4 regions of the Glutamicibacter sp. Je.9.36 genome follow, and region 3 is predicted to be linked to each of the others. Evidence: riboswitches for the same ligand, from Rfam matches in the RefSeq annotation. Region 3 holds a riboswitch; each other region holds the start of a gene.
What was found. A riboswitch is a leader RNA that binds a small molecule or an ion and turns the genes downstream of it on or off. The one in region 3 is predicted to bind thiamine pyrophosphate.
Positions count from the first base shown of each region.

Region 1: it holds a riboswitch for thiamine pyrophosphate, as region 3 does, so the genes downstream of both, thiC (phosphomethylpyrimidine synthase ThiC) here and thiO (glycine oxidase ThiO) in region 3, are expected to answer to the same signal.
Region 2: it holds a riboswitch for thiamine pyrophosphate, as region 3 does, so the genes downstream of both, AAZQ98_RS16865 (ECF transporter S component) here and thiO (glycine oxidase ThiO) in region 3, are expected to answer to the same signal.
Region 4: it holds a riboswitch for thiamine pyrophosphate, as region 3 does, so the genes downstream of both, thiM (hydroxyethylthiazole kinase) here and thiO (glycine oxidase ThiO) in region 3, are expected to answer to the same signal.

Region 1 is NZ_JBCPSN010000005.1:222,836-230,605, reverse strand. It holds gene AAZQ98_RS13885 (hypothetical protein) at 1-113, opposite strand, end outside; gene AAZQ98_RS13880 (DEAD/DEAH box helicase) at 422-2,341, shown strand; gene thiC (phosphomethylpyrimidine synthase ThiC) at 2,434-4,176, opposite strand; TPP riboswitch at 4,173-4,280, opposite strand; tRNA gene AAZQ98_RS13870 (tRNA-Thr) at 4,566-4,637, opposite strand; tRNA gene AAZQ98_RS13865 (tRNA-Thr) at 5,172-5,243, shown strand; tRNA gene AAZQ98_RS13860 (tRNA-Met) at 5,291-5,367, shown strand; gene AAZQ98_RS13855 (GTP pyrophosphokinase) at 5,450-6,226, opposite strand; gene AAZQ98_RS13850 (DUF2797 domain-containing protein) at 6,468-7,409, shown strand; gene AAZQ98_RS13845 (hypothetical protein) at 7,497-7,770, shown strand, end outside.
Region 2 is NZ_JBCPSN010000009.1:54,880-62,649, reverse strand. It holds gene AAZQ98_RS16900 (Na+/H+ antiporter subunit A) at 1-44, shown strand, start outside; gene AAZQ98_RS16895 (Na(+)/H(+) antiporter subunit C) at 41-490, shown strand; gene AAZQ98_RS16890 (Na+/H+ antiporter subunit D) at 487-2,088, shown strand; gene AAZQ98_RS16885 (Na+/H+ antiporter subunit E) at 2,100-2,726, shown strand; gene AAZQ98_RS16880 (monovalent cation/H+ antiporter complex subunit F) at 2,728-2,994, shown strand; gene mnhG (monovalent cation/H(+) antiporter subunit G) at 2,994-3,398, shown strand; gene AAZQ98_RS16870 (DUF4235 domain-containing protein) at 3,454-3,705, opposite strand; TPP riboswitch at 3,781-3,903, shown strand; gene AAZQ98_RS16865 (ECF transporter S component) at 3,969-4,577, shown strand; gene AAZQ98_RS16860 (ATP-binding cassette domain-containing protein) at 4,574-6,901, shown strand; gene AAZQ98_RS16855 (aminodeoxychorismate lyase) at 6,898-7,770, opposite strand, start outside.
Region 3 is NZ_JBCPSN010000005.1:62,177-69,946, reverse strand. It holds gene AAZQ98_RS13035 (alpha/beta fold hydrolase) at 1-517, shown strand, start outside; gene AAZQ98_RS13030 (GNAT family N-acetyltransferase) at 639-1,073, shown strand; gene AAZQ98_RS13025 (OsmC family protein) at 1,105-1,536, shown strand; gene AAZQ98_RS13020 (mechanosensitive ion channel) at 1,831-3,051, shown strand; gene AAZQ98_RS13015 (GNAT family N-acetyltransferase) at 3,135-4,163, opposite strand; TPP riboswitch at 4,174-4,278, shown strand; gene thiO (glycine oxidase ThiO) at 4,276-5,373, shown strand; gene thiS (sulfur carrier protein ThiS) at 5,400-5,645, shown strand; gene AAZQ98_RS13000 (thiazole synthase) at 5,648-6,469, shown strand; gene AAZQ98_RS12995 (ThiF family adenylyltransferase) at 6,466-7,611, shown strand; gene AAZQ98_RS12990 (GNAT family N-acetyltransferase) at 7,679-7,770, shown strand, end outside.
Region 4 is NZ_JBCPSN010000001.1:894,246-902,015, forward strand. It holds gene AAZQ98_RS04180 (uracil-xanthine permease family protein) at 1-336, opposite strand, end outside; gene thiD (bifunctional hydroxymethylpyrimidine kinase/phosphomethylpyrimidine kinase) at 364-1,788, opposite strand; gene thiE (thiamine phosphate synthase) at 1,785-2,426, opposite strand; gene thiM (hydroxyethylthiazole kinase) at 2,419-3,213, opposite strand; TPP riboswitch at 3,203-3,297, opposite strand; gene AAZQ98_RS04200 (GntR family transcriptional regulator) at 3,332-3,700, opposite strand; gene AAZQ98_RS04205 (hypothetical protein) at 3,697-5,292, opposite strand; gene AAZQ98_RS04210 (aldehyde dehydrogenase family protein) at 5,395-6,828, shown strand; gene AAZQ98_RS04215 (amino acid permease) at 6,908-7,770, shown strand, end outside.

The DNA.
Region 1 (7,770 bases), 160 kb from region 3:
AAGCCCCCGAAGCCGAGAAAAAGCACTCCGGCTAGGAGCCATAGCATTTGGGCGATGAACAATCCGCCTGGGGTGGGCTCATCTGGACGTCGCGGAAAAAGTGGTTTCTTCACGTTCTCAACCCTACGTGCTTTGGTGCGGTGCCCGATCTCACACGCTCTCGACACTGACAATAGTGGCCTGTTCAAGCTAGCATTAAGTGTTCGCGAACATCAGGGTATCCCTCTCGCATCCAGCCCAATTTTTGAGGCCGGAGCCTTCTCGTGTTGTATTTTCCGCAAAGTGTGTGCGGGTCTTTATGTCATAGGGGAGCGCTTGATGAGCGTGACTTGTATCTGACTGTGCAGCCTATACGTCGTTTCTTTGGGGACGGCCAAGGCCTATCCCCTAACGAATGAGGTAATTCTTCGTGTCTTCTGACATGCCCGTAAACACCGACGACAACCAGACCCCGGAAGAGCCAACCGTGCTCTTCTCCGAACTTGGCCTGGATGCCCGCGTGCTTGCATCGCTTGCCGACCTTGGCTACGAAAAGCCATCGCCAATCCAGGCAGCGACCATTCCACTGCTTCTCGAAGGCCGCGACGTTGTCGGCCTGGCCCAGACCGGTACCGGCAAGACCGCTGCTTTCGCGCTTCCTGCCCTGTCCCGCATGGCAGAGCTGGCTGACACCAATGGTCCAGCCAAGACCCCGCAGATCCTGGTTCTGGCTCCAACCCGCGAGCTGGCCCTCCAGGTCGCCGAAGCCTTCACTTCCTACGCCAAGTACCTGCCGAACTTCACCGTTCTGCCAGTGTACGGCGGCTCGCCATACGGCCCGCAGCTCAACGGCTTGCGCCGTGGCGCCCAGGTAGTCGTTGGTACCCCAGGTCGCGTTATCGACCACATCAACAAGGGTTCCTTGGACCTGTCGAACCTGCAGTACGTTGTCCTTGATGAGGCCGACGAAATGCTGCGCATGGGCTTCGCCGAAGAGGTCGACAAGATCTTGGAAGCTACCCCAGAGGACAAGCAGGTTGCCCTGTTCTCGGCAACCATGCCACGCACCATCCGCCGCATCGCTTCGGAATACCTGCGCAACCCGCAGGAAGTTGCCGTGAAGTCCAAGCAGTCCACCGGCACCAACATCACCCAGCGCTACCTGCAGGTCATGGGCGCCCACAAGCTGGACGCCATGACCCGCATCCTGGAATCCGAGTCGTTCGAAGGCGTTATCACCTTCGTCCGCACCAAGATGGCTACCGAGGACCTGGCCGACAAGCTGAAGGCCCGCGGCTTCACCGCGGCCGCCATCAACGGCGACATCCCTCAGCAGCAGCGTGAGCGCACCGTTGAGAACCTGCGCTCGGGCAAGATCGACATCCTGGTTGCTACCGACGTGGCAGCTCGTGGCTTGGACGTTGAGCGTATTTCGCACGTTATCAACTTCGATATCCCGCATGACACCGAGTCCTACGTGCACCGCATTGGCCGTACCGGCCGTGCCGGCCGCTCGGGCGACGCGATCCTGTTCATGACCCCGCGCGAGAAGTACTTGCTGCGTGCCATCGAGAAGGCTACCCGCCAGCCGGTGACCCAGATGCAGCTGCCTTCGCTGGATTCGGTCAACGACCGTCGTATCCAGAAGTTCACCGATCGCATCGACAAGACCATCAGCGGCCAGGACCTGACCACCTTCCGCGAAATCGTGGAGAAGTTCGCTTCCGAGCACGAAGACCTGGACCAGCTGGAAATCGCAGCTGCACTGGCTCTGATGGCCCAGGGCGGCCGCCCGCTGCTGATGACCGAACCAGTCATGTCCCCTTCGAAGAAGGCACGCATGGATCGCCCAGAGCGCGGCGAGCGTAGCGACCGCGGTGACCGTGGCGATCGCGGTCCACGTGCCCGCAAGACCGCTGCCGAAGGCAACGCCATGTACCGTCTGGCCGTAGGCCGACGCAACCGCGTGCAGCCGGGCTCGATCGTTGGCGCACTGGCCAACGAGGGCGGCTTCGATTCTTCGGAAATCGGCGGCATCGAGATCCGTTCGGACCACACCCTGGTCGAGTTGCCAGCAGAGCTGAGCAAGGACCAGTGGCGTGCACTGTCCAAGACCCGCATCGGCGGAGAAGCCATCGAGCTCGAGCTCGACAATGGCCGCAGCCCGCGCCGTGACGACGAAGGCGACCGCGGTGGCTTCCGTGGCGGCCGTGGTGGTGGCTTCGGCGGCGGACGCAGTGGCGGACGTGGCGGTTTCGGTGGCGGACGCGGCGGCGGCCGTGGCGGCTTCGGCGGCGGCGGACGCGGCGGCAAGGATCGCTTCAGCGACTCGGGCCGCAGCGGTGGACGTCGCGACTACTAAGCCTGTCGCACGCAGCTGAACAGCATTGAATAACGCCTTTGGGGCAAGCCGAAAGCTTGCCCCAAGGGCGTTTTTCGTGCGCCGCAGGCTATTTACGGAGCAGGAGTTCCCACCGGGATCCCGTCCCCGAGATAGACCGTGCCGCCGCTTTCCAGGAACTGCCTGCTTTTCTGCGCCATCCCGGCCAATGCGGCTTGCGCCTCGGCCGAGCCGTACTCGTCGCGGATATCCTGGGAGATTCGCATGGAGCAGAACTTCGGCCCGCACATGGAGCAGAAGTGGGCGGTCTTGGCCGGCTCGGCCGGCAAGGTCTCATCATGGAATTCCTGTGCGGTGACCGGGTCAAGGGACAACGCGAACTGGTCATTCCAGCGGAACTCGAAGCGCGCCTTGCTCAGCGCATCATCCCGCGCTGTGGCGCCCGGGTGGCCCTTGGCAAGATCGGCGGCGTGCGCAGCGATCTTGTAGGTGATCACCCCGGTCTTCACATCATCCCGGTTGGGCAGTCCCAGATGCTCCTTGGGAGTGACGTAGCAGAGCATCGCGGTCCCGTACCGTGCGATCTCCGTGGCGCCAATGGCGCTGGTGATGTGGTCGTAGCCCGGGGCGATGTCGGTGACCAGCGGGCCCAGGGTATAGAACGGCGCCCCGTCGCACAGCTGCTGCTGGCGTTCCACATTCTCGCGCACCAGATGGAACGGGATATGCCCCGGGCCTTCGACCATCACCTGCACATCGTATTTCCAGGCGCGCTTGGTCAGCTCGGCCAGGGTGTCCAGCTCGGCGAACTGGGCGGCGTCATTCGCATCTGCGATGGAGCCCGGGCGCAGGCCGTCGCCCAGCGAGAAGGCCACGTCGTACTGCGCGAAGATCTCGCACAGCTGATCGAAGTGGGTGTAGAGGAAATTCTCCTGGTGGTGCGCCAGACACCAGCCGGCCATGATGGACCCGCCACGCGAGACCATGCCGGTGACCCGGTTGGCGGTCAGCGGGATGTAGCGCAGCAGCACCCCGGCGTGGATGGTCATGTAGTCCACGCCCTGCTCGCACTGCTCAATGACGGTGTCGCGGAAGATCTCCCAGGTCAGTTCGTTGGCTTCGCCATTGACCTTCTCCAACGCCTGGTAGATCGGCACGGTGCCGATGGGGACCGGGGAGTTGCGGATGATCCACTCGCGGGTGGTGTGGATGTCATCTCCGGTGGACAGGTCCATTACCGTGTCCGCGCCCCATTTGGCCGCCCACTGGAGCTTGGAGACTTCTTCTGCGATGGAGCTGGTCACCGCCGAGTTGCCGATATTCGCGTTGATCTTGACCAGGAACGCCTTGCCGATGATCATCGGCTCGGATTCCGGGTGGTTGATGTTCGCCGGGATGATGGCTCGTCCGGCCGCGAGCTCGCTGCGCACCAGCTCGACATCGCATTCCTCGCGCAGGGCCACATAGCGCATTTCCGGGGTGATGATCCCGGCACGCGCATAGTGCATTTGCGTCACGCGGGCTCCGCCAACGGCCCGCAGTGGCGGGGCTGAGCGTCCGGCCCATTCCGCGCTGGCCGTGCCGCGGCGGACCGCTGAGCGCCCGTCGTCGTGCAGGTTGCGTTCGCGGCCTGCATAGGTTTCCACGTCCCCGCGTTCCAGAATCCACCGCTCGCGGAAGGGCTGCAGGCCTTGGGTGGGCTCGCTTCCCGGTCCGCTGGTGCGATATACCGCCAGCGGCTCGTTGGGCTTTCCATTGGGGGAGTCTGCCAATTGGATCTGCGTGACGGGAACAGAAATTCCCGCAGATTCGCGGTAGGCAAGGGTGTGGGCAGGGTGCTGTTCAATTTGTTCCACTGGGGAAACTCACTTCCTTCGCCGGCATTACCCGGACAGGTTCAACGGTCGCGGACGGCGATAGCCCGATCTCAGCCCTTGCCAGGGCACCCGTGTGGTCGCGAACAACTTAGCACGCTTGCGAGGAAGAAACGCAAACCCAGTGGTCAGGGCCTGACATCAAGGAAGTGGGAAGGGCCGGCTGCTGCGGGCCAGGATGCTTTTCGTTGGCCGGAGACTCTTGCCGGTGGTACCTGGAATCCGGGGGCGCAAGACGCGGCCGATAGCCGGTGCTGCAGGGTGGGGTGCGCCCTGGGGTGCGGCCTGGGCCACGCTCGCAGTGAGTTCACGGCATCTGGGGGCAAACGAAAAGAGAGGCAATCTGGAACCAGATTGCCTCTCTTATTTCGAGCCCCCTGCCGGAATCGATCCGGCGACCTCGTTCTTACCAAGAACGCGCTCTACCACTGAGCTAAGGGGGCAACAGGTAAATACTTTACACAGGTTTTTGAGGTTTGCAAAATCTGTCGGGGATTTGTTGCTGAGGTCACAATATTCCTACTCAAGACCGGAATGGGCGGCAAGGAGCTGTTGTCTTCCGGGCGGTTTCCAGCACCTCGGTTCACGGCCTGGGATCCAGCTGCCGGGCACCGGAGCAGCGCCTGGGCGCCTGGGTGGATCGGGCGTTGCCCAAGTGCCGCTCGACCCGGGGTTCTGGAGCGGGAAAAGGGGGAGGTGTTCCGAAGTTCCAAGCGGGGTAATTCGACGCTTGGCCCCCGGGAAGAATCCGCGGGATTCTATCCTGCGCACCCGGGCAAATCCGCGATTGACCACGAGGAGCACTCCCGTGAGCATCGTCACCAGGGCACTTTTTGTCCCACCCTTCGTCCCCGGGGGTAGTGAGTGAGGGGGTAAATGGTCATTGACTAGTGATTTTGCAGAATTTTTCGGATCTCTTCCGAGGCGATCCGCCGATTTTTCTTTGCCGGGAAATCCGTGTAGAGTATTTACTCGTTGCCCCCTTAGCTCAGTGGTAGAGCGCGTTCTTGGTAAGAACGAGGTCGCCGGATCGATTCCGGCAGGGGGCTCTGAGTGAGAAGCTTTCTTGGCTTCTACTGGATTGCTTCTCACTTGTGGCGGCGTAGCTCAGCTGGTTAGAGCGCACGACTCATAATCGTGAGGTCCCGGGATCGAGTCCCGGCGCCGCTACCAAATCAAAGATCCTCGGCTTCGGCCGAGGATCTTTTTTGGTTTCCGGCCCCGAAGCAGCATTGCCCTTCGAGGTCATGAACGGCTAGTGCTCCAAGTCCTTCTCCTGGTTCCCGTCCTTGGCTTGCTGAGCCAGGGACAGCAGCCCCTGGATCGCTGTCGTATCGAAATCCGACTCATGGCTCGGTGCCTGATTGGCATCATGGCCGTGGACTTCGGTATGCAAGCGCTGCATCTGCATGTCGAGTTTCGTCGCCATGGCCGCCGCGTCGGCAAGCTCTTGCACGAGATGTTCCGGAACTTCGCCCTCGTACTTGTAGAAGATCTTATGTTCCAGGCTTGCCCAGAAATCCTGGGCAATGGTACGGATCTGCAGCTCCACCACGACATCGACCGGGCCATCGGACAAGTAGACCGGGATCTGCACGATCGCATGGACACTTTTATAGCCGTTGGGCTTCGGGTTCTTGATGTAGTCCTTGATTTGCAGGACCTTCAGGTCATTCTGCGAGGTTAGCGTGTTCAGAACCTTGTAGATGTCCTTGACGAAACTGCAGGTAATGCGCACGCCGGCAATGTCGCTGATGTTCTCGCGAATGGCAGGCAGGGACGGGGAGATGTTCCGGCGGGAGACCTTGCGCATGATGCTCTCCGGAGTTTTCACCCGGGAAGTGACGTGCTCAATTGGATTGTAATTGTGCAAATACAAGAACTCTTCACGCAAGATCGAGACCTTGGTCAGCACCTCGTCCACCGCAAACTGGTACTCCATCATGAAACGCTGGAAATCATGGCGGAAAGCCTGCGTCAATCGCTGCAGCTCGGCCGGCGAAGGGGCGGTCTCGGCAGCTGCGATGGCCACTGCACGAGTCTTGTCATCAAATGGGACAGAAATCCTGGATCACCTCAGCAGATTATGGCCCGGCCCGCGGTACGGTTCCGGTGCAGTTCCAGCCTAAGGGCTTCTCCTAGGAATTAGGCCAGAACGAATCGGGAATTCGTCCAGCAAACTTTCGGGCTGCAGGCTCCGGCCAACCTGCCTTGCAGGAGCTAGCCATGTCCGGTGAACTATCGTTGAAGAGGTAACTTCGAGGAAGGCATCGATGGAATTCGCCAGCGACCACCGGCAGCTCTGCCATGGCATCAGCTTCTCAGAGCATGAACGCGCCCCCATTCTCCGGCTTCGGCAAGCGGAAAAATGGAGCACCGAATACTTGGAATCCAACCGTTCACTAAGCTTGCGCATTGGCGAATTGAAATTCTGCCTGGGCTACATCACGATGAACAGCGATGGCTCCCGGAACACCTTGCCTTGCCCGAAGAACAAAGCGCTGCGTACCGGAACCCAGTGCGAACGCTGCCGGCGGCTGGATCATTCGAAGTTCATGCATCATTTCCACAAGACCGGCGAAGCCCCGGAGGGCATGCGCAAGTACCTGGAGCAGCCGCACTTCTTGTATGTCGCAAGCTTCGCCCATGGGGCGACCAAGGTCGGCACCACCTCGACCCAGAGCAAATGGACTCGCTTGGCGCAGCAGGGAGCGGTCATTGCCCGCTATGTTGCCCGCGCCGCTGATGGAGCCGCTATTCGAGTGCTCGAAGACCTGGTCACTGAACACGTGGGCCTGAGCCAGCAAGTCCGGCAGAAGTCCAAGATCAAGGGACTGGCCAGCTGGGAGCTGGACTACGCCCAGCTGGACCTGATCAACTCCGAAGCGGCAAGCCGGGCCCGGGCCTTCCTTGGCGCCCAGCGGGGCCTTGAGACCTACGGTGTGCAGCTGCGCGACGAGCTGTGGGAACAACCAGCCTTCGCCCGCCCGGTCGTTGACGCCTGGGATGCCCATGCGCTGCATGCCTGGAATACCGCGCTGGGCGGCAACACCGTGAATCTGCGCATTCGCGGCGTGCTGGGGCAAAGCATCCTCGCAGACAGCGGCGAAGGCACCACCGTGCGCCTGCTGGATGCCGCCGAGTTGAAGACCCGCGAGGTCGCCATCGTGGAGAACCGCGCAGATTTCAAGGAAGAGCAATCCGCCCTGTTCTGATGCAGGCCCAGCGTTGTCGGGGGAGTCACGGGGAAATGCCCCGGCTGCAATGAGCGGACACAGCCGGAGCTGAACTAGACTTGAACCATGACCAACACTCCTTGGGAATCGGCCTCACCACGCTATAAGAAGCTCGTCTTCGCTGCCATGGGCATCATGGGCGCAGGCATCATCTTGGCCATCATCGGCGCCAACATTCCATCGCTGCCAACGGTCTACACAGCAATCGGCATCATGGTCATCGGCATGCTCTGCCACATCGCCGGACTGGTTGTCCGCGCCAGGGATGCGCGCCAGTGGCGTATTGCCAATGGCCTGGCGGCCCCACGAGCCAAGAAGCGCCCGGCCGACGGGCAGGACT
Region 2 (7,770 bases), on a different contig from region 3:
GCCACGACGAGATCCAGGCCTCCCGGACTGGAGTTGGCCGATGAGCGTGAATATCACTTTCCTCGTGGTCACCGGCGTGCTGCTGGCGGCCGGTTTCTACCTGGTGCTCGAACGCACCCTGACCCGGGTGCTGCTGGGCATCATGCTGCTGGGCAACGGCATCAACCTGCTGATCCTCACCAGCGGCGGGCGCAAGGGCGCGGCGCCGTTGTTCAAGCCGGATGCGGCGGCCGACTCGTACTCGGACCCGCTGCCGCAGGCGCTGATCCTCACCGCCATTGTGATCACCTTCGCGGTGACCGCCTTCCTGCTGGCGATGATCTACCGGTCCTGGACCTTGACCAGCGCTGATGAGCTCACTGATGACACCGAAGATATCAAGGTGTCGCAGAAGACCGCCTACGACGAGGAAGAAGACTCGCCAGTGGCCGAGGACACGACCGAATTCGTTGATGAAGAAGGACGCCCAGTGCGCGAGGGGGAAGAGTGAATTTCCTGGATCTAGCCCCCTTGGCCGTGGTGCTGCCGATCTTCGGCGCCGGGGCAGCCTTCCTGGTCCGCCGCCAGGTCCGCCTGCAGCGCCTGATCACCATCGGCATCCTCTGCATCACACTGGTGCTCGAAGCGGGCATGCTCGCGGCCGTATGGGGCGGGGAAAGCTATGCCATCCATATTGGCGGCTGGGAGTCGCCCTTCGGCATCGCGCTGATGGTCGACGGGTTCAGCTCCTTCATGCTGCTGGTCTCCACCGTCGTCTCGCTGGCCGTGCTGCTCTTCGCCACCAGCCAGGGCCTGGCCGACGGGGACGAGCCCGGGCCGGTGTCGATATTCCACCCGGCGTACCTGATCCTGCTCGCCGGAGTGTCCAACGCCTTCCTGGCCGCCGACCTCTTCAACCTGTACGTCGGCTTCGAAATCCTGCTCACCGCCAGCTACGTGCTGCTGACCCTGGGCGGTACCGCCGAGCGCATCCGCGCCGGTACCACCTATGTGGTGGTTTCCGTGGTTTCCTCGGTGATCTTCCTGATGGCCATCGCGATGATCTACGCGGCCACCGGCACGGTGAACATGGCTGACCTCGCGGTGAAGCTGCCCGAACTGGGCCAGGGCCCGCAGCTGATCTTGCATGTGCTGCTGCTGACCGCTTTCGGCATCAAGGCAGCGGTCTTCCCGCTGTCCCTGTGGCTGCCGGACTCCTACCCGACCGCACCGGCCCCGGTCACCGCGGTGTTCGCCGGGCTGCTGACCAAGGTGGGCGTCTACGCGATCGTCCGCACCGAAACCCTGCTCTTCCCGGGCGGCTCGGTCAATGCCGGACTGCTGGTGGTGGCGGCGCTGACCATGGTCATCGGTATCCTCGGTGCGCTGGCGCAGACGGACTTCAAGCGCATGCTCTCCTTCACGCTCACCAGCCACATCGGCTACCTGATCTTCGGCGTGGCCGTGGGCGGGCCGCTGGCCATCGCCGCGACCATCTACTACGTGGGCCACCACATCATCGTGCAGACCTCGCTGTTCATGGTGGCGGGACTGATCGAACGCCGTGCCGGCAGCTCAAACGTCACCCGGCTCGGCTCGCTGGCCAAGCTCTCCCCGGCATTGGCCCTGCTCTTCTTCATCCCGGCCATCAATCTGGGCGGCATCCCGCCGTTCTCCGGGTTCCTGGGCAAATTCGGGCTGATGCATGCGGCCGCGCAGGATGCTGATCCGCTGACCTGGGTCGTGATCGGCGCCGGATTGCTGACCAGCTTGCTGACCTTGATGGCGATCATCCGCGTGTGGGCCCGTGTGTTCTGGCGCCGTGCCGCTGATGCCGAGGTGCCCAACCAGGACCTGGTGGCCGAAGCGACGCAGGTTGCCGACGAGACGTTGGCCGGCGGCGCGCAGAACCCCCGCTTGGGATTGAAACTGGCCAAGCAGCTGGAAGCCGAGTCCTTGCCATGGGGCATGCGCTACGCCACCGGTTCGCTGGTGCTTGCGGGCATCGCCCTGACCGTCTTTGCCGGGCCGATCTTCGAATTCTGCCAACGGGTGGCTGCGGAACTGATTGCCCGCGAACCGTATATCAGCTCGATCTTGCCATTCTGATTGGAGGGATGATGCCGAACAAGAACTTTGAACCGCGTGACCAGCGCATTGACGATGCGCTGGATACCTCCGGCGTGCGCCACCGCGCGACACTCAAGCAGGAATGGCCGCTGCTTCTGCTGCTGCTCTTCGTCTGGGGGGCTCTCTGGCAGGACTTCTCCCTGGGGAACATGATCTTCGGCGTGATCATCGCGCTGCTGATCGTGAACCTGTTCCCGCTGCCGCCGGTGGTCCTTTCGGGCCGGATCAATCCCTGGTACTGCCTGAAGCTGTTCACCTGGTTCCTCGGGCAGGTCTTCGCGGCCAGCGTCCATGTGGCCTGGCTGGCCCTGGTCCGCGGGAAGGGCACCCGCAGCGCGATCATTGCGGTCCCGCTGCGCACCGGCTCGGACCTGATCGTAATGACCGTGGGCCACGTGCTCACGCTGATCCCGGGCTCCTTCGTGATCGACGTGGACCGCAGCTCGTCGACGCTGTACCTGCACTACATCGATATCGAATCGCCTGCGGACGTGGAGAAGGCGCGCGCCGCCATCCGGGATATCGAACGCCGGCTGATCATGGCTATTGGCAGCCGCGACGAGTACGAAGCGATCAAGAGCGAATGCGGACCGAACTTTGATGCGAGGAAGGGGTAACATGCTGGATATCGTCATTTGGATCTGCGGCATCATGCTCGGGCTCGGTGCCGTCGCCTGCCTGGTCCGTGTTGCCAAGGGGCCGTCGATCCTTGACCGGGTGCTGGCCTTGGATGTGATGCTGCTGATCATCTCCGCCGCCCTGTGCCTGGAAATGGTGCTGCATAAGCACACCGACTACTTGCTGTTCGTCGTGGCCGCCTGCATGCTCGGCTTCATCGGCTCGGTGACCGTTTCGCGCTTCGTTTCGGATCAGAGGAACGCCTAATGGAACTCTTCCTCGATGTCCTCGTTGCCATTCTGCTGATTGTTGGCTGCCTGATGTCCTTGATCGCAGGCATCGGCTTGCTGACCTTCCCGGACATGCTCACCCGCATGCATGCAGCGACCAAACCGCAGGTGCTCGGCTTCCTGCTGATTTTCGCTGGGTTGGCCATTTACCTGCGCAGCTGGGCTGTGATCCCGGTGCTCGCACTGGCCTGGGGCATGCAGCTATTGACCGCACCGGTCTCGGCCCACATGATTGGCCGTTCCGGCTACCGGACCAAGCACGCTGCCAAGGAGATCCTGTTCTCCGATGAGCTCAGCCGCGTGGTCAACAAGGTCAATGGCACACCGCCGACCGGAACTACTCCGTTCTCCAAGGCCGAATCGCAGGACGAACAAGACTGAAAAAAGCGGGAGCCGCCCCTCTGGGCGGCTCCCGCTTTTGGCTCGAGGCCGAAGCTTACTTGGTGAACTTGGCAACAACCTTGTTGGCGCTGCGGTCAGCCACGGTCTGCAGGATAGCTGCCACCAGGGCCGAAACGACTGCGAAGCCCAAGGCACGGCGGAAAGAAGCTTCCGCTGCTTCCTCAGTGCCCTTGCGTGGTGCTTTGCTGCCGGTTGCCTTCAACCAAAGGAAATCAACCAGCTTGCCGCCGAGCATGCCAGCGCCAACGGTGATACCGGTAGTGGCAAGTTTCTGCACTTTATCCATTTTTTCCTCGCGATCAAGCTCTTGACATATCGTTCCTCTGCCCAGCATACCTGCGGTATGGTGGGGGAGCAGTAATTATTCCGACAGGGGAGCGTCAGACTTTTAAAAAAAGTCGCAAGACGCTGAGAGTGCGATAGATCGCAGACCCTCGAACCTGCCCCGGCTAGTACCGGCGAAGGAAGTCGAGCATCTCGGATGCGGATAGGCGCGGCAGTATGCCCTCATTCCGTCCATCTCCCCTCCTTTCCACAGGAGGACCAGCAATGAACGAAACAGTTTCGAAGCAGCGCACCGGCTGGCGTGTAGTTGATATCGTCGTCGCCTCGGTGATCGCCGTCGCTTCAGGGGTCATTTTCTGGGCGTGGAGTGCCGGCTATGGCCTGTTCTCTCTCGCCTTTGCGGCTTTCCCGCCAGCCACCGCGCTGCTCACCGGCATGTGGCTCTTCCCGGCGGTGCTCGGCGCACTGATCATCCGCAAGCCAGGCGCCGCAATCTACTGCGAGCTGCTGGCCGCCGTAGTTGAAGCGCTGCTCGGCTCGCACTACGGCTTGACCGTACTGATCTCCGGCCTGGTCCAGGGCCTGGGTGCAGAGCTGGTCTTCGCAGCATTCCGCTACCGCAAGTGGAACCTGGGCGTGGCGCTGCTGGCCGGCTTGTTCGCCGGCTTGTTCGCCGGCATTTCCGAGGCCTACATCCTGGCCTACTACGTTGAGTACACCGCCGGAATGAAGATCTTCCACGTGATCGCCACCGGCATTTCCGGCGTAGTCGTCGCAGGGCTGCTGTCCTGGTTGGCCACGCGTGGACTGGCGAAGACCGGTGCATTGAGCGCCCTGCCGAGCCGGCGCGCGCACCTGGAAAGCGCAAAATGAGTTCCTTTGCCAATTCCGGCGCAGCCTCGCTGACCCAGCGCGGCGCCGCCATCACCGCAACGGGGTTCGGCTGGCAGCACTCCGAGAGGCAGAACCCTGCCATCTCGGGACTGGACCTTGCGATCCACGCCGGTGAGAAGGTGCTGCTGGTCGGTCCATCGGGCGCCGGCAAGTCAACCTTGCTGCACGCGATGGCCGGGTTGCTGGAAGCGGATGAGGACGATCAGGTCGCTGGCCGGCTGCTCATCGACGGCAGCGATGCCTTCATCCGGAGCCACCCGGTGGGCTTGATGCAGCAAGACCCGGAAACCCAGGTAGTGCAAAGCAGGGTCGCCGATGATGTGGCCTTTGGCGCCGAGAACCTCGGAATGGATCCCGAACTGATCCGCCAGCGGATCCCCGAAGTGCTGGACGCTGTGGGTCTGGGGGCGCTGTCCTTCGAGCACCGCACCCAGCAACTTTCCGGCGGGCAGAAACAGCGGTTGGCCTTGGCCGGCATTCTGGCCATGGAACCAAGGGTCATGCTGCTCGATGAACCGACTGCCAATGTGGACCCGCAGAGCATTGAGCTCTTGCGCGATGCGGTGCTGAACGCCGCCCGGCTTTCCGGTGCCACGCTGGTCGTCGTGGAACACCGGATTGAAGCCTGGGCGCAGCATGTGGACCGGGTTATCGTGCTGCAGCCCGGTGGGGGAGTCGCGCACGATCTGGACCCGCAGCAGCTGTACACCGATGAAACGGTGCGCGAGGAGCTGGCTGCTGCCGGGCTGTGGATTCCAGGCTACTTCCCGCAGGTGGCCCGGGCAACGAACGGTGCCGGTGCCATGCTGCTGGAAGCGCAGCAGCTGGTATCCGCCCGCACCGCCACGGCACCGCGCACCCAAGCGGTGGACGTGAATGTGCAAGCGGGCACCGCGACGGTGATTCGCGGCGAGAATGGCGCTGGAAAGTCGACGCTGGCCTTGACCTTGGGCGGATTGCTCGTCCCGGCCGACGGCGAGTTGGCGGCCACCGCGCAACTGGCCGACGGTCTGGGCAATTCCCCGTTTGCCTGGAAGGCCGGTGCATTAATTGGGCGGATCGGTTCGGTGTTCCAGGAACCCGAACACCAATTCGTGACCCAGAGCGTTCGGGAAGAGCTGGCTTTCGCTCCCAGCCGCGCGCAGGCCAGCAGCGCCGATGCGCCGAAGTACGAGCCGGCCCAGGTCCAGGCGCGCGTCGACGCGTTGCTGGAACGCTTGGGCCTGGCGCATTTGGCTGACGCGAACCCGTTCACCCTCTCCGGCGGCGAGAAGCGGCGCTTGTCCGTGGCCACTGTTCTGGCCGCATCCCCCCAGGTGCTGATCCTCGACGAACCGACCTTCGGGCAGGATGCGAATACGTGGAGGGAACTGGCCGGGCTGCTGGTTGAGGAATTGCAGCAGGGCACCGCGATCATTGCCGTCACCCACGACGATCACTTTGCCTCGGTGCTCAAAGCAAGGGACCTGGTGCTCACTGCCGGCACCCCGGAAGCTGGTATCCCGCGCCAGGGGCCGGTGCTTGATGCGCCGGTAGGGCATAGCTGGTTGGCGAAGATCAATCCGCTGGCCAAGCTCGGTGCGGTGGCTGCGGCAACACTGCCGTTGATCACCACCTTGGATTGGGTTTCGGCGCTGGTGGTGATCGTGGCGACCGTGGTGTTCTTCCCGCTGGCAGGGCTGAGCCCGCTGAAATTCCTCAAGCGCGCGTGGCCACTGCTGATTGCCGGAATCCTTGCGGCGTGGGGCATCGCCTTGGTGGGCCAGGATAGCGGCATGGTCTACGCCCAATTCGGCGCCTTCAGCATCACCGAGGGATCGGTGGCCGGGGGCATTGCCACCGGACTGCGCGCTTTCGCGCTGGCCATCCCGTGCATCTTGCTGCTGGCCACCACGAATCCAAGCGATTTGGGCGGGGCGCTGTCGCAGCAGCTGAAGGTACCCCACCGGTTTGTGCTCGGGGCCTTGGCCGGCATGCGATTGCTCGGGTTGATGGTGGAAGAATTCACCACGCTCACGCTGGCCCGGCGCGCTCGCGGTGTCGGGAACTTCGGCACCGTGGGCCAACGCATCAAGGCAACCCTCGGCCAGGTGCTGGCCTTGCTGGTGCAAGCGATTCGCCGCGCCGGACGGTTGGCCACCACGATGGAGGCCAAGGGGTTCGGCACGGCCAAGCGCACATGGATTCGCACGGCCACCTTCACCTGGCGTGATGGCATGGTGCTGGCCACGGGGATCCTGTTTGGCACGGCCGCAATGGCTGCGGCCGTGCTGGCAGGGACCTACAACTTGGTGTGGTCCTAGCGGATTGCTTCGCTCAGGGCGCTGAGCTCTTCATGGAGCTCAGCGTCCAGGCGCAACGGCTTGGCATCGATGGTGCGCACCGGGGTCAGCAGGCGGATGGAGGAAACCAGCCACACGCCATCGGCCTGGTACAGGTCTTCCGGGCGCAACGGGCCGTAGCCCAGCTCCCAGCCATCCTGGGCCGCGGCGTCGAAGATGGCGCTTTGCGTGGTGCCTGGCAGGATTCCGGTTTCAAGCATCGGGGTCAGCAGCCGCTTGGTCTCGCCATCGCGCTGGGCTACCAGCACGGTCGAGGTCGGAGCTTCCAGGATGATCCCGTCGGCGGAGGTGAAAATGACATCATGGGCGCCGTGCTTGTGCGCGTAGCGCAGGGCGGCCATGTTGATCGAATAGGAAAGGGTCTTGGCGCCCATCATGAGCCATGGCGCACGTTCGGCCAGCTTCGAGTCGTAGCCGCGATCCAGCATCAGGACATCCACACCGGTTTCACGCTGTTCCCTGCCCAAAGCCGGGGCAGGGGTCACGGTGACCCAGCAAATGGCAGGATCATTGTCGTGCTCGCCGCGCGCGGCGACCAGCTTGACCACCGCTTCTTCAGCGCCGCCGGTGGCATCGAAATCGGCCACAGCGGTATCTACCGCGGCAAACCAGCTGCGCGCATCGGGAATGGCCAAGTCGGCAACTTCAGCGGAGGTCGCCAAGCGTGCCAGGTGCGCTTCGAATTTGCGTACGGCCTGGTTGGTGTAGAGCATCGATTCAAAGATGCCATCACCTCGCGTGACTCCCTGTGCTGTGACCAGAAGTTGCGGTGCAGTGATGTCTGCAAGACGACCAGCCGGATAGGCCGGATCCAAGAATACAAGTGAGCT
Region 3 (7,770 bases):
GATGGCCGACAGGTTTCCCGGCCAGGCCCAAGGGCTATTCCTCCTGGCCCCAGTGGTCTTTCCCGATGCCGCGCGGCGCACTGTGCCCGAAGCGCAGGTAGTCGTGGAGGATCCCGGGCTGCTGGCCCGGATTGATCCCCGCCAAGCACAGCAATTCTCCGATATTGCCGTGGTGCAATCGCAGCAGGCGTGGCAGAGCTTCGCGCAGTGGGTGCTGCCCGGGCTGGACTGCGCGAACTTGCGCTCCATGGCCAAGCTATCCAAGCGCTACTTCCTGGATCCTCTGCCCGTGGAGCGTAAAAGCCAGCTGGATATTCCGGTAACCATCCTGTGCGGGAGACAAGACCACATCACCGGATACCGGGATCCCGAGCGGCTATCGCGACGGTACCCTTCGATGAGGATCCGCGTGCTTGATCCTGCAGGGCATAACGTGCACCTTGAGCAGCCCGAGCAGGCCGCGGCCGAATTGCGGGACTGGGCCCACCGCACGGGCCGCATGAACGAGCCGGCTTGAGCCGGGGAAAAACCGCATGCTGGTGTGCCGCAACGATCGATGAAAACTTGAGGAATCGCTGGCGCCCGGCTACATTTCGAATCAGGAAGTACGGATTCGCTTGAGCATGAAGGAATATGGCATGGAAGAGACTCTCCTGCTGCGCGAGCTGTCGAGCGTGGATGAAGTGCCTGACCTGCTCGACATTTGGCGCAGTTCGGTGGAACGCCGGGGAGACTTCCTCTCGGCTGCTGATATTGACGCAGTGGCCGTCGCCTTGGAGGCTGTCTATAGCCAATCGGTATCAGTCAGGATTGCCCAGCATGGGCGGCGCATTGTTGGCTTTGCGGCATGGAGCAGTGCACGCATCGAACTGCTCTGGGTGAGGCACACTGATCGCCAGAAGGGTGTGGGTCGAATCCTGCTGGATGAAATCATCGCCAGCATTCCCGGGATCAGCGTTCATCTCGATTGCCAGCGCCAGCCTGCCATTGCGTTCTTTGGCGATTGCGGATTCGTGCCTGTGCCCGGGGAATCTGCATCGTCGCCGCGACGAGTCGTATTGCGCCACGTGTAGTCTTCAGCCTGGATCGTGGCACGATAGTTTCATGAGTGAAAATAGCCGTGAGATCCGTGAAGTCAGCATCGAACGCGTCGAGGCACGCAAGTACAAGGCCACCAGCCTCGAATCGGGAGCCAGCCTAGAATTCGGCCAGGGCGAAGGGTTGCTAACCCCGGTGGAGTTGCTGCTTGCTGCCATCGCAGGGTGTTCCGCAATTGATGTTGATGTGGCGACCACCAGGAGAAGCGAGCCTGAGAAATTCGAAGTCAAAGCGGGCGGCTACAAGGTCTCTGAGAACTCGGCGAGCCGGATGGAGGACATCCATCTTGGTTTCGATTTGAAGTTCCCCGATACCGAGGAAGGCCGCAAGGCAGCCAGCATGGTGGAGCGCATCGTCAAGCTTTCGCATGACAAATACTGCACCGTCTCCCGCACCGTTGAACTGGGTGCTTCCGTGCGGAGCGAAGTCATCAACTAGGTATCGGGACTTCCGGCAATTCCCGGATTGATAAAGGTCAATGGCTGAATCCGCAATAGCTTCCATGGCAATTCACGGGTTTGGACGCAACCGCGAACTTTCTAATATTGCGTGGATCAGTTGTCGGTAGGACCTTATTGTTCGGAATTCGTTGAATCCATTGGGATATAGTCAGCTTTTCGCAATTCGAGCTGTGAAAGTCCAATGATTCAAGCTGGGAGCATGGGTCTTTGCCCTAGTCAGCGGAGAACCTTCATCGTAGGGTCGGATTGTCCCTACGTTGAAGGAGCAGCAATGCAGTCTGAGAACGTTTTAGGCAATATCGACTGGGCGTCGATGCTACAAAAGGTTGGCATCGCGCTAATCATCCTCATCATTACGTGGCTAGTTGCACGCATAGTTCGTTGGGCTGCCGCCAAACTGGTGAACAGGGTGAAGTTCCTGCAAAAGCAGGGCAATGACGGAGAACAAATAGGCCAATCCCTGGGCAAGGTCGCGGGGTTGATTGTCTGGCTCTTCGGCCTCGTGGCAATCCTGCAGGTCTTCGCTCTATCCGAAGTGCTATCGCCGGTGCAAGGCCTGCTCGGCGGCGTCATGGCCTTCATCCCCAACCTCATCGGTGCGGGCTTCATCTTCTTCATTGGCTACGTCATCGCGAATATCGTTCGCCAGCTGCTGAGGACCGGTTTGGGAACTGTCGATTTTAGCGGACTGGTCCGCAAGGTCACCCCAGGCAACGAACCAGTAGATGAAGTTCAGTCTCGCGAATCCCAAGCGAAGATCGTTGACATCATTGCCAACATCGTCTTCGCCTTGATCCTGCTAGTCGTCGCAATATCAGCCCTGCAGGTTCTGGGCATCGCGGCAATTTCGGTACCTGCCCAGCAGATGCTGCAGCTGGTCTTCACCGCAATCCCGCAGGTCATCATGGCCTTGGCGCTCTTGGCCGTAGGTATCCTGATTGCCAAGTTCGTCGGCCAGCTACTTGAATCCACCCTCCACGGCGTGGGTACCGACACCGTTGTTGCCCAGTGGGGCGTAGTTCCCGAGGGCAAGAGCGCTTCGGGAATCATCGCTGGCATCGTCAAGATTGCTATCGTGCTGTTCTTCGGTGTGATGGCGGCCCAGATGCTGAACTTCCCAGCGATCACCAATATCCTCAATGAGATCCTGGCCTTGGGCGGCAAGATCCTCTTCGGCGCAGCAATTATCGCCGCAGGTTTCGTCATCGCCAACGTCATTGGCCGCTTCTTGGGTGACACTACTGCTTCGAAGATCATCCGCTACACGGCAATTGCGCTGTTCGTGGCGATGGGCCTGAAGTACATGGGTATCGCCGATTCGATCATCAACATGGCCTTCGGCGCAATCGTCATTGGCGCAGCATTGGCAGCGGCTCTGGCCTTTGGCCTCGGCGGTCGTGATGCTGCGGCCCGCACGCTGAAAAAGATGGAGGCCCAACAGGCCACCAACAGCCCGGACTCGACGCCACCGGCATCGAACCCAGGCATCTAACCACGCATCACAAAACCTGAGGGACAGATAAGAAGTCGCGGAATCCAAGACCGGATTCCGCGACTTTTTTGAGGCCCGCCAAGCTACTGCTGCGTGCCCCACGGCAAGGGCATGACCGCAGAGCCGCCATCGGTACGCAACCGTGCGTAGGTGTGCACATCGATGCGTTCTCCGGCAACCAGGAATTTGCCCCGCTCGACGCCTTCGTGCAGGAAGCCGTTGCTTTCTGCCACATGCTTCGACCCGGGATTATTTGCCCGCAAGCCCAGCTCCAAGCGGTACAGTCCCAGCTCGTCGAACAGGTAATCCACCAAGGTTGCCACGGCACGGGTGGCCAGCGACCGGCCCCGGTAATTCTGGTTCATCCAATACCAAACCCACGCGTTCCGATTGGCCGGGTCGACCGTACCGCACACCAGGCCCACCAGCCGATCCCGATATGCGACGGCCATCGCCTGCTGGCGTTCCCCGGCCTCCAGCAGTGCGCGCACATACGACTCAGCCTTTTGCGGGGAATCGGCGTCGCCTTGGCGCAACATGTCGGGGTTCGAGGAGAATGCCTCGAAGACCGCTTCGGCATCCGAAAGGCGCAGCCGGCGCACCGTGAATTCACCGTCGGCATGCACGGCTTCCTCCGGTCCTGCAGATGGCTGCGGATGAGCGGCGGCCGTGCCCTGGTGGAAGAGCAGCTGCCAGCGGCCCTGCTCATGGATCCACAGTGAACTGCGTTCGCTGGGGGAACCGGCGAGCAGCTTCCAGCGCAGCAGCACCAGCTGGTCTGAAAGCTGGAGAGCCACCGGGCTTTCGACTTTCAACGCCCCGGCATCCCGTGCCGGCTCCCGGGCCAGCTGGGCAATGATGGCCTCGCGATCATAGACTCGCCCGCTGGCTCCCACCTCGGCGAACCGAGGATGCAAGCGCCGCTGCAATTGCTCCTGGCTATGGCGTTGGCTGGATTCCAAGAGTTCTTGCTCCAACGAGATGATGGTGCTGGATAGCGCAGAACCTTGGGGAAGCACGATAGGGAAGTCATGGAATGCCATGTCAGCTAGTACATCACAGAAGATGACGGAACTGCGTTCAATGAAGTTCGACTTTATGAGCTGCATCATGCTTATAATCGCTGTAATCCGCGGGAGCCTGAATCGACCAGGCTGAGAGGGCACCGAGCCGACCGCTACACCTGATGCGGGTCATGCCGCCGTAGGAAGGAAGCGTGCCCTTGTGCATGTCAACATTGTTGGCGCCGGGATAATCGGCCTGGCCGTCGCGTTCGAGCTGGAATCACGCGCACACACGGTCACCCTCATCGATCCGGCACCCGGCCAAGGTGCAAGCTACGCGGCAGCAGGAATGCTGGCCCCGGCAGCTGAAACGGTCTGGGGCAATGGCCCGTTGCATCAGCTGCTTGCCGCCTCGAATGCCGCCTACCCGCAGTTCATCGAGCGCATCGAATCGGCCACCGGGCAACGCCCGGACTACTTGCAGAACTCCACGCTCGTTGTCGCCGCAGAGCCTGCGGACCGCGAAGTCCTGCACGAGCTGGCCGAACTGCAGATATCCCTCGGCCTGTCAGCGCAGAAGCTGCTGCCCAGCCAAGCCCGCAAGCTCGAACCAGCCTTGGCCGCCAATATTGCTGGCGCGGTCCTGTGCCAAGATGACCACCAGGTCGACCCTCGATCCATCGTCAAGATCCTGTTGGAGCATCTGCGTCCGCACCTGGTCGAGGAATGGGCGCAGGCACTGGTGACCGACGGGAAGCGGACCACCGCTGTGCGCACCGCATCAGGCCGAATCCTCGAAGCGGAGCAAACCATCGTGGCCACCGGTCTTGGAACCCTCGATGGCTTGAACGAACTTCCGCTGCGCCCGGTCTACGGGGACATCCTCCGGATCCAGGGACCAGCAGGCCCGCCGCTCATCACCCGCACCATCCGCGGCATCGTGCACCGGGAACAGGTGTATCTGGTGCCGAGAAGGGACAGCAGCCTCGTCCTTGGCGCCAGCGTCCGTGAAGACCGTCAACAAGCGGTGAACATTGGCGCGATGCACCTGCTGCTGGACAACGCGCGAAAGCTGGTCCCCGGCATCAGCGACTGCACGCTGAACGAGGCAACGGCCCGGGCACGTCCCGCCACGCCAGATGACCGGCCGCTGCTGGGACGCCTTGATCCAGGGCTGCTGCTCTGCACCGGGTACTCCCGGCACGGCGTGCTGCTGGCTCCGCTGGGCGCAACGCTCACTGTGGATCTCGCCCACGGCTGCCAATCCCACCCCTTGCACCAGGCTGTGGATCCCCACCGCTTTGCCAACGCAACCTAGACCGCTCACCGAACGGAGCAGCAACCATGACAAGCATCGGCATCAATTTCAATTCACGGCAACTGAACCTGGACGAAGGAACCACCCTTCGCGAATTCATCAGCACGCAAATCGGCAAGGAACTGGACGCCAACTCGGTGGCCGCTGACGGCAGCAAGCTCGGAGTTGCCGCCGCCGTCAATGGCGCTGTCGTTCCACGCAGCGCCTGGAATAGCTACCTGCTGGCCGACGGGCACAGCATTGAACTCGTTACCGCGGCCCAGGGAGGCTAGGCATGGAAACGCGCAACATCACCGAGCTGGACATCCACAGCGACCCATTCCAAATCGCCGGACGCACCTTGTCCTCGCGCTTGATCCTCGGCACCGGGGGAGCGAGTTCGCTGACCACCCTGGAAAGCGCCCTGCAGGCCTCCGGAACGGAGCTGACCACCGTGGCCATCCGCCACTTTTCGGCGGCCGGCGCAGGCAACGTGTATGAACTGCTGCAGCGCAACAACGTGATTGCGCTGCCCAACACCGCTGGATGCTTCACCGCCCGCGATGCGATCCTCACCGCGCACCTGGCCCGTGAAGCTCTGGAAACCAATTGGATCAAGCTCGAAGTCATTGCCGATGAGCACACGCTGCTGCCGGACCCGCTGGAACTGCATGCGGCCACCGAGCAACTAGTGGCCGACGGGTTCCAGGTCTTCGCCTACACCAATGATGATCCGGCACTTGCCCAGCGCCTGCAGGACGCCGGGGTTGCGGCAATCATGCCGGCCGGAGCGCCGATCGGCTCGGGACTGGGGATCCTGAATCCGCACAATATTTCCACCATCGTCTCGCGCGCGCAGGTACCGGTGATCCTTGACGCCGGGGTGGGCACCGCCTCGGATGCGGCCCTGGCCATGGAGCTCGGCTGCGACGCGGTGCTGCTGGCCAGCGCGGTGACCCGGGCGCACAACGCGCCGCTCATGGCCAGGGCCATGAAGGATGCCGTGCGTGCCGGGCGCGCCGCGCGGCTCGCTGGCCGGATCCCGCGCCGCGATACCGCACTGGCCTCCTCGCCGGCCGAAGGCATGATGCAAACCCTGGTCGGTGACTTCTCGTGAGCCGGGAAGCCCTGGTAGCACCCGGCGCGGAGCTGGAACCGGAAGAGCTGGCGCGCTACTCCCGGCACTTGTCCCTGCCCGGGGTGGGAGAAGAAGGGCAACGACGCATCGCCAACGCCAAGGTGCTGGTTATCGGAGCCGGGGGCCTGGGCAGTCCCATTGCCAGCTACCTGGTCGCTGCGGGAATCGGCACCCTCGGGGTCATCGACGATGACACCGTCGAGCTGTCCAATCTGCAACGACAAACCATGCACCGGCAACAGGATGCAGGGCGCCTGAAAGTGGATTCGGTGCGGCGGATGGCCCACGAGCAGAACCGGAACGTCCAGATCATCACCGTGGATGTAAAGCTGGATGAATCCAACGCCGTGGCGCTTTTCAGTGAATACGACTTGGTCATCGACGGCAGCGACAACTTTGCCACGCGGTACCTGTCCAATGATGCCGCGGAAATCACCGGCACCCCGCTGGTGTGGGGAACCCTCTTCCAGTTCTCCGGGCAGGTGTCCGTCTTCGATCCGCGCACCGGCCCGATGCTGCGTGATCTTTTTCCTGAAATCCCCGACGCGGACTCCGTGCCCAGCTGCGCCGAAGGAGGAGTCTTCGGCGCACTGTGCGGCGTTATCGGTTCGGTGATGTGCGCCGAAGCCCTGAAGCTCATTACCGGAATCGGGACCACACTGAGCGGCAAGCTCTGGCTCTATGATGCGCTGGAAGCCAGTGTGCGGACCCTCGATTTCGCCAGGGATCCGCAACGTGCGCCGGTGACCGGGCTGGGGGAGTACCAGCCGGTTTCCTGCGCTGCCGACGGGCATGTCCCTGAGCTCACAGTTCAGCAGCTAGCGGAGCTGGAAGCGGATGAACCGGTATTGCTGGTGGATGTGCGCGAATCCTGGGAACGCGACATCATAGCGATCCCGCACAGCCAGCACCTTCCGCTCGCGCAGCTCAAAGAACGGGGACTGGGAAAGCTCGCACACAGCGCTTCGGCGGTCGTATTCGTGTGCAAAACCGGTGCCCGTTCGCAGCAGGCGGCGCGGATCACCATGTCCGGTCGGGATGCAGGCATTGCGGTCTACAGCCTTAGCGGCGGAACCGTGGAATGGGCCAGGCAAGTGCGGGGCCAGCACGTGGCCTACTAGGGCTCAGGCGCATCTTTGGCGCGCAATTCACCGGTGGGAGGTGGAGGCGCTCTGGCATACTGGCGCTATGACGTTGGGAAAGACGCTGGAGATCCGTGAATTGGAAAGCCAGGACGAACAGCAGGCAATCGACGCCCACCACTTGATGCTTCGCGAAGA
Region 4 (7,770 bases), on a different contig from region 3:
GGCCCCGGTCATCACGATGCCGCCCAGCGCGCCAGACATGCTGTGCGACTGGGTGGTCGAGACGACCGGAGCAATCATCGCAAAGGACGAGCCGAGGTAGCTGGGCACCTTGTTCTTGGTCATCAGCAAGAAGATGACGGTGGCCAGGCCGGTGAACAGCAAGGTCGTGGTGACCGGGAAGCCGGTGATGGTTGGCACCAGGATGCTGGCGCCGAACATCGCCAGGATGTGCTGGGCTCCGATGGAAACGGTCTGCGGCCAATGCAGCCGCTCATCCGGGGCAACTACCTCACCGGGGGTGATGGTCCTGCCGTTGCCGTGAATGCTCCAACTCATGATTCCTCTTCCCGGGCCTTGCGGGTTTTAGGCCGTAGAGAAGTCTACTCGGTTCTCGTGCGCCTGCGCGAAGAAAGAGCGCTCATGTTCCGCGGAGCGGATGAAAGCGGCCTCCATGCGGGCCCGCAGCTGCGGATCTGCCTGCTCGAACGCCTGGCGGACCATTTCGATCGCCTGCTCGGTGGCGGAATCGAATTCCTCGGATGCATAGGTTTCCAGCCATTGCCGATAAGGATGCTCGGCATGGTTGGCTGCCGCCAACCGCTTGCCGATGTCCTGGTACAGCCAGTAGCAAGGCAGGATCGCGGCAATCAGCTCCCCGTAGCTCTCCTGGCTGGCGGCCAGGTGGTTGGTGTAGTTCAGCGTGGTGGCGCTGGGCGTATCAGCGAACTCGTCCAGGTAGCTGCCGTGCAGCTGCAGCTCGCCATCGAGGATGCCGTTGGCGCCACGCGACCAGAAACGCTGGGCACCGAGATCCGGCGCCATCGAGCTGGCCAGCGAAAGCACCTTGGCATAGCGCAGCAGATACAGCGCATCCTGGGCGATGTAGTAGTGGAAGTCATCCCGGTCCAAGGTGCCCTCGGATAGACGGGTGATGAAATCCAGCTGGTCGATTTCCTCGCGGATCGGCTGGATCTTCTGCCACCAGTCGCCCATGGGATCTGCCGTGCCGAAGAAGTCGATGAAGTGGTTGACCGGGCCGTGGCCGCTGCCCACCTGCAATTGGTCGGCCGCTGCGATGGCCTTGGAGAGATAGGACTTGGATTGCTCCAACGCGGAGATCCAATCTCCAGTGGCAGCGAAGCGGGTAGCCAGAGTGCTGGAAAGGGTGCAGCCGGTGCCGTGGGTGTTCCTGGTGGCATGGCGCGGTCCGTGCAGCTCCAGCTGCACCCCGCCCGCCGACACCAGGGCATCGGGGCAATCCGCCCCGGCCAGGTGCCCGCCCTTGGCCAGCACCAGCGTGTCGTGCTTGGCAGCCAGCCGCTGGGCCTGGCGCAGGGCTTCGTCCCAGGAAGGGGCCACAGGCTCGCGCAGCAAGCTGGCCAGCTCCAGCAGGTTCGGGGTAATCACCGTGGCGCGATCCAGCAGCGAATCAAGGGCCGATTCGTCGTCGAGCAGGCGATCCCCGCTGGTCGCCACCATGACCGGGTCCAGCACGACGGGGGCGTCAACAGTTTCCAGCCAGCTGGTGACTGCGCGGATCACCTCGGCGTTGGCCAGCATCCCGATCTTGATCGCATCGATGCGGATATCCGTGCTCACGGCTTCGAGCTGCGCGAGGACGAAATCGCCGCTGATCGCCTGAACTCCGGACACCCCATGGGTGTTTTGTGCAGTCAAAGCGGTGATCACGCACATTCCGTAGCCGCCGTTGGCGGCAATGGCCTTCAGATCCGCTTGGATTCCGGCGCCGCCGGAAGGATCGGAGCCTGCGATGGATAGGATGTTCATTTCGAGGCCTCCCAGGCTGCGACCAGCTGCGCGCTGGCAAGTTGCGGATCTTCGGCGTTGCAGATGGCGCGGACCACGGCCAGGCCTGCGCCGCCGCCGGCGCGGATCGCGGCGGCATCGTCTTGGGTAATTGCGCCGATCGCTACGCAGGGCAGCTTGGCCAAGGCGGCGGCTCGCGCAAAGCCGTCCAGTCCCAGGGGAACAGGATGGTCTTTTTTCGTCGGAGTGGCGCGGATGGCTCCTACGCCGAGGTAGTCGATCACCGAGGCGTCCTTGTTCGCCTGGGCCAATTGCTCATCGCTGGAAGCACTCAAGCCGATGATGCCCTCGCCGATGATCTGGCGAGCCAGCTGTACCGGCACATCTTTTTGCCCGATATGGATGCCGTTCACTGCTGCGCCAGCAGCCCGTGCCGCGAGATAGACGTCAATGCGGTCATTGATCAGCAACTGGGCTTTGCCCTCGGTGAGCTTGGCAGCCGCGCAGGCCAGCTCGAAGAATTCCCGGGCGCTTTCATCCTTGGCGCGCAGCTGGATCCACCCGATCCCTCCGGCGACGGCTCCCTCGATAACTTCCAGGGTGCTGCGTGGGGTGCAGCTGGCAGTGTTGGCTACTAGATAAGCGCCGTAATTATGCATGGTTCAATTCCTCGTACTTCAAAGTCTTCAGTTCCCCGGGATCGGCAGCCGACAGCGCATCAAGGAAGGCAACTGCGAAGCTGCCCGGACCGGAGCTGCCAGCCAAGGCCTTTTCCGCGGCCAGGCCATAGAAACCGTGGGCTGCGATGGTGGCCTCGAACGGGTCATCGTGGACCGCAACCATCCCGGCGCAGACCGCGCCCAAGGCGCAGCCGCCACCTGTCATCCGGGTCAAGCCAATTCCGTTGGTATGCACCAAGACGGTACGCGTGGCGTCGATGATGGCGTCAGCCTGGCCGGAAATGGCCACCACGCAGTCGTGCTCCGTGGCCAGTTCGCGTCCCGCCGCCAAGGCGGCAGAAACCTCATCCAAGGCATCGACACCGCGCGAAGCAGATTGCCGGCCGGCCAGGGCCAGGATTTCCGAGGCGTTGCCGCGAATCAGGGTCGGGCGTTGCCGGACAATGCGCCGGGCAAACTCCGTGCGCACCGGAAGCGCTCCCACCGCCACTGGATCCAGGACCCACGGGGTGCCTGCAGCGCTCGCCGACTGCACAGCTTCTTCCATGGCGGTCAGCTGTTCAGTGCTTGGAGTTCCCAAATTCACCAATACGGCTGAAGCTGCCTGCGCGAATGGACCGGCCTCTCCGGGCAGATCCGTCATGGCCGGGGAAGCCCCGGATGCCAGCAGGACATTGGCGGTGAAATTGGATACGACGGTATTGGTCAGGCAAAAAACCAAAGGTGATTGTTGCCGGTATTTCTGGGCAACTGCATGCAAAGCCATGCGACATCCCTCCGCTAGCGTGAACTAGATCAGGTTCTACGGGTCTTATCTCAGTCGGTTGATCCGACACCCCGTGTCACTGCCATAGAGCGTACGCACAACCGGTTCCGAGGACAAGTTACTTACGCTCGCGCCGCGCCACCAAGGCCTTGAGCGTGGCCGCATCCACCTTCTGCGCGGCCGCCAGCGCCCAGAGGCGATCCACGGCGGCCAGCAGATCTTCACTGGTGTCCACCGGCTGCGGCCGCTCGTTGACCACTGTGCCGGCCCGGCGCCGGGAGGTGATCAGCTCTTCGGCTTCCAGCTCCTTGTAGGCGCGCGCCACTGTCCCGGCAGCGACGCCGAGGTCCGTGGCCAGCGCACGCACAGTAGGCAGCTTGCTTCCCGAGGGCAGATCGCCCAGGGAGATCAATGAAGCAATCTGCGAGCGGATCTGCTCATAGGGCGGGGTAGCTGCTTGGAGGTCAACACTGATCTGCGTGCTCATGAAGTAGCTGCCGGCTGATGTTCCCGCACGAAGGCGCTACCGGGGCGCTCTAGGAAAATGACTGCTGGGACAACGAAGATGAGCAATGCAAAGAGTCCCAGCCCGGCCGGGAATCCGTAGCCAATGAGCAGCATGGCTACCACTGCACTGGTGATAACACGCATTGAACGCAGTTCCAGGACCTTGCGGTACCAGATTTCTTCGGCCGACGAGACAGCCCAGGGAATAATTGCCCGGCGGGAGAACCAGACGAATCCAAGATGGGTTGCCAGCAACAGCACGATCAACCCCGCAACCACTGTCTTGCCTGGAGGCACAAAGCCCCACAAATAGTCCAGCGGCGGATCGAGCAGAAAATAGGCGCTGGTGGCAAAAAGCAAGCCAGCGGCGATGTAGGACCACAAGGGCAAGGAAGCCGAATGCCTACGAGCGTTGGACACCTGTCGAGATACCAAATTCATGTAGCACAAGTACAAGGCATTTACTGCCAGGTACAGCATCGCAGCACCGGCAAAGAGTACTAGCTTCCAGGTGGCGCGCTCGCCGGTAGGCCATTCGGTTTCATCGACGACAGGCAAGAACCACCACGCGGCAAAGAGCGCTACGAGCGTTACGACTGCGGTGAAGTATTGCAGTGAGAGTAGCTGTGTGCGTGCTCGAACGAAAGGGGTGACTGTCGTGGTACGAAGGTTTTCGAAGTTAATAGGAGGACGCCAGAACAGCATCAACGCCGAAATCGCAAGCGTCGCGTAGTTTGCGCCCCAATCCAAGGTAGAGCCGATCCTGGACATCGAGTCCATGTAGTCGATGCCTGCCCCAGAGCCATCGATGTACTTTGTTGATTCGTCGTGGAACCAGCGCGCCTTGTAGTGAATGGCTTCCCCAGCTTGTGTAGCTAGCAAGACGGTGACCGTGCGATATAGCCGGTTCAGCCAAGTCGTGCGCAAGAGCCGGTTATTGTGTTCTGAGATCCCTGGCAAGGGTTTGCGTCGAAGAATCACAATGGAAGCGACAATGGTGGATACCATCAGGAAGCCAAAGCTCAAATAGAGATACGGCAGTACTTCCGCGGAAGCGCGTAGCCCATCCTGAGCTGGGTTGCTATACGAATAGTCAGCAGTTTCGTAGTCAACCGCCGGTTGGGGGCTGATCGCTCCCACATCATGTACCGAATAGACCGTCACGCATGCTGCAGCCAAGACGAGCATCATGGCAACGAGAATTTTCTTTGGCAGTGGACTAGTTAAAGACCGTGGGGACAAGGTTGCCGTGCGCTGGGGCTTGAGCTTACGCGGCCAGGTGTACTGGCTCGCGACGTAGATGAAGGCTATCCAAAGGGCAGGGGTAGCTGCCACGGTGACACTTGGCGCAAGCGACAGTCCGCTTTGATCGTCATAAGGAATTGCTATTGCATCACTGAACCACAATGAGTTGCTACTGGCGAAATACCCGATGATTGCACACCACAGCGCATGTTGCCTTGCGCCTTCGACTAGACCTTTTTCTTTGTTTGGGCCGAAAGCACGAAGGATGAAATAGATAATGAACGCCGCTATGGCGAAATTGCCGAACTGCGCTGCCAGTGAATTCATGTCGTGGCCTCCTGGAAATCAATGTATCAACTATTTGATACATATTGAATCCCCGGACGAATTAAACGATGAAAAATTGTCCCAGTAACGTACGCTCAAATCATGGGTCTGTTTACTTCCACTCCGTTGCCCGAACCGGTCGGTGATTCCGCTCCTCCGGTGGACGAGCATCCATCGCGCATAGCAACAGTTCTGAGCCATTTGCGGCGTTCTGCGGACACGCGGATCACGCATCCGCGACGCTTCCGCCTGCAGCAGCTCAAGGCACTGGAGAAGATGCTGGAAGAGCATCTGGAAGACTTCGTCCAGGCCTTGGCCGAGGACTTGGGCAAGAGTGCCACCGAAGCCAAATTCTCCGAAATCGACGTGGTGCGCGCGGAAATAGATTTCGCCCAGCGCCACCTCGTTGAGTGGATGGATTCCACCAGTGTCAAGGTTCCGCTGGCCTTGCAGCCAGCCATGGCCAAGGTCGAGCCGCGCCCGCTGGGGGTCGTGCTGATTATCGGAGCCTGGAACTATCCGGTTCAGCTGGTGCTCGCACCGCTGGTCGCGGCCATTGCTGCCGGCAACGCTGCGGTCATCAAGCCATCCGAGCTGGCTCCTGCGACCTCAGGCGCCTTGGCCAAGTTCCTCCCGGTCTACCTCGACGAACGGGTTTACGCGGTAGTTGAAGGCGGCGTGGATACCTCCACGGAGTTGCTTGCCGCCCGCTGGGACCACATTTTCTACACCGGCGGCGAACGCGTGGCCAAGATCGTGGCTGCCGCGGCCGCGAAGCATCTGACGCCTACCACCTTGGAATTGGGCGGAAAATCGCCGGCCGTGGTGGAGAACGATTCGTTGGCTTCCGCGAAGCGCTTGGCTTACGCCAAGTTCATGAATGCCGGCCAGACCTGCGTGGCGCCGGATTACGTATTGAGCGTGGGCGACTCGTCTGAGCTCATCAGGCGCCTAGGCCAGGCCATCACCAGCTTCTACGGCAAGGAACCGCTGACCCATCCGGACTTTGGCCGCATCGTCAGCCGCAAGCACTTTGAGCGGCTGCTGTCGATGTTCGAGCAAGGCGAGGTGGTTTTCGGCGGTGAGTACGACGAGGATACCCTGCGCATTGCTCCGAGCATCATGCGCAATGTGGACCTCGAGGGAAGCTTGATGACCGAAGAGATTTTCGGTCCGATCCTGCCGGTGATCGAAGTGGAAACCTTCGAGGAAGCGCTCGAATTCATTGCCCGGCGGCCGTCACCGCTGGCCGCCTACCTGATGAGCGAAAGCCCGCGACTGCAGTCGATTTTCTCTGATCGAGTGCGAGCCGGCGCCATTGTCCATAATGCTCCGTTGGCCCAGATGATCGTTCCAACCCTGCCTTTCGGCGGTGTGGGACCGAGCGGAATGGGGGCCTACCACGGCAAGCACGGGTTCGAACGGCTTTCGCAGATGCGCTCGGAATTCAACAAAACGACCGTCGTTGATACCCTGAGCGCAATATATCCTCCATATTCATGGGCCAAGCGAAAGATTATTGATCGCTTACTGTAGCGCGGTTCATAGCTTTATGGCTTGTCAGGGTGCTTGGATTGATAGGTTGGAAATTTTCAAGCATCAGGAGATGTAACGCATGACTGAGCCCGCACCGTCCCAGGACGGTCTGAAGCGTGGCCTCAAAGCTCGCCATATGCAGATGATTGCCATTGGCGGCTCGATTGGTACCGGACTATTCGTCGCGTCCGGCGGCACCATTGCCCAAGCTGGCCCCGGTGGCTCGCTGGTGGCCTACGCGCTGATCGGCATGATGGTGCTGCTCCTGATGCAGTCGTTGGGAGAAATGAGCGCCCGGCTTCCGGTCGCCGGTTCCTTCCAGACCTACGCAACGGTCTTCGTGAATCGCCACTTCGGCTTCGCGATCGGCTGGAACTACTGGTTCAACTGGGCCATCACCGTGGCTGCCGAACTGGTGGCAGCTGGCATCATCATGTCCTACTGGTTCCCTGATGCCCCGGGATGGATCTGGGCGGCCATCTTCCTGGTGCTGCTCACCGGATTGAATGCGCTGTCCGCCAAGGCCTTTGGCGAGGGCGAATACTGGTTGGCCGCGATCAAGGTCATCACCGTGGTGGTCTTCTTGATCTGCGGTGTCGCGATGATCTTCGGCATCCTGGGCGACTCCACCCCTGGCTTCAGCAACTGGACCGATGGCGAAGCGCCATTTGTTGGCGGCTGGCTGTCCATCGTCTCGGTCTTCATGATCGCCGGCTTCTCCTTCCAGGGAACCGAACTGATCGGTGTGGCAGCCGGTGAAGCCGAGAACCCCAAGCGCGATATCCCACGCGCCATCAAGGCGATCTTCTGGCGCATCATGCTCTTCTACATCGGCGCGATCTTCGTCATTGGCATGCTGATCCCCTATATGGATCCATCGCTGCTCTCTTCCGAGGCGTCGGATATCACCACCTCGCCATTCACCCTGGTCTTCGAGCGTGC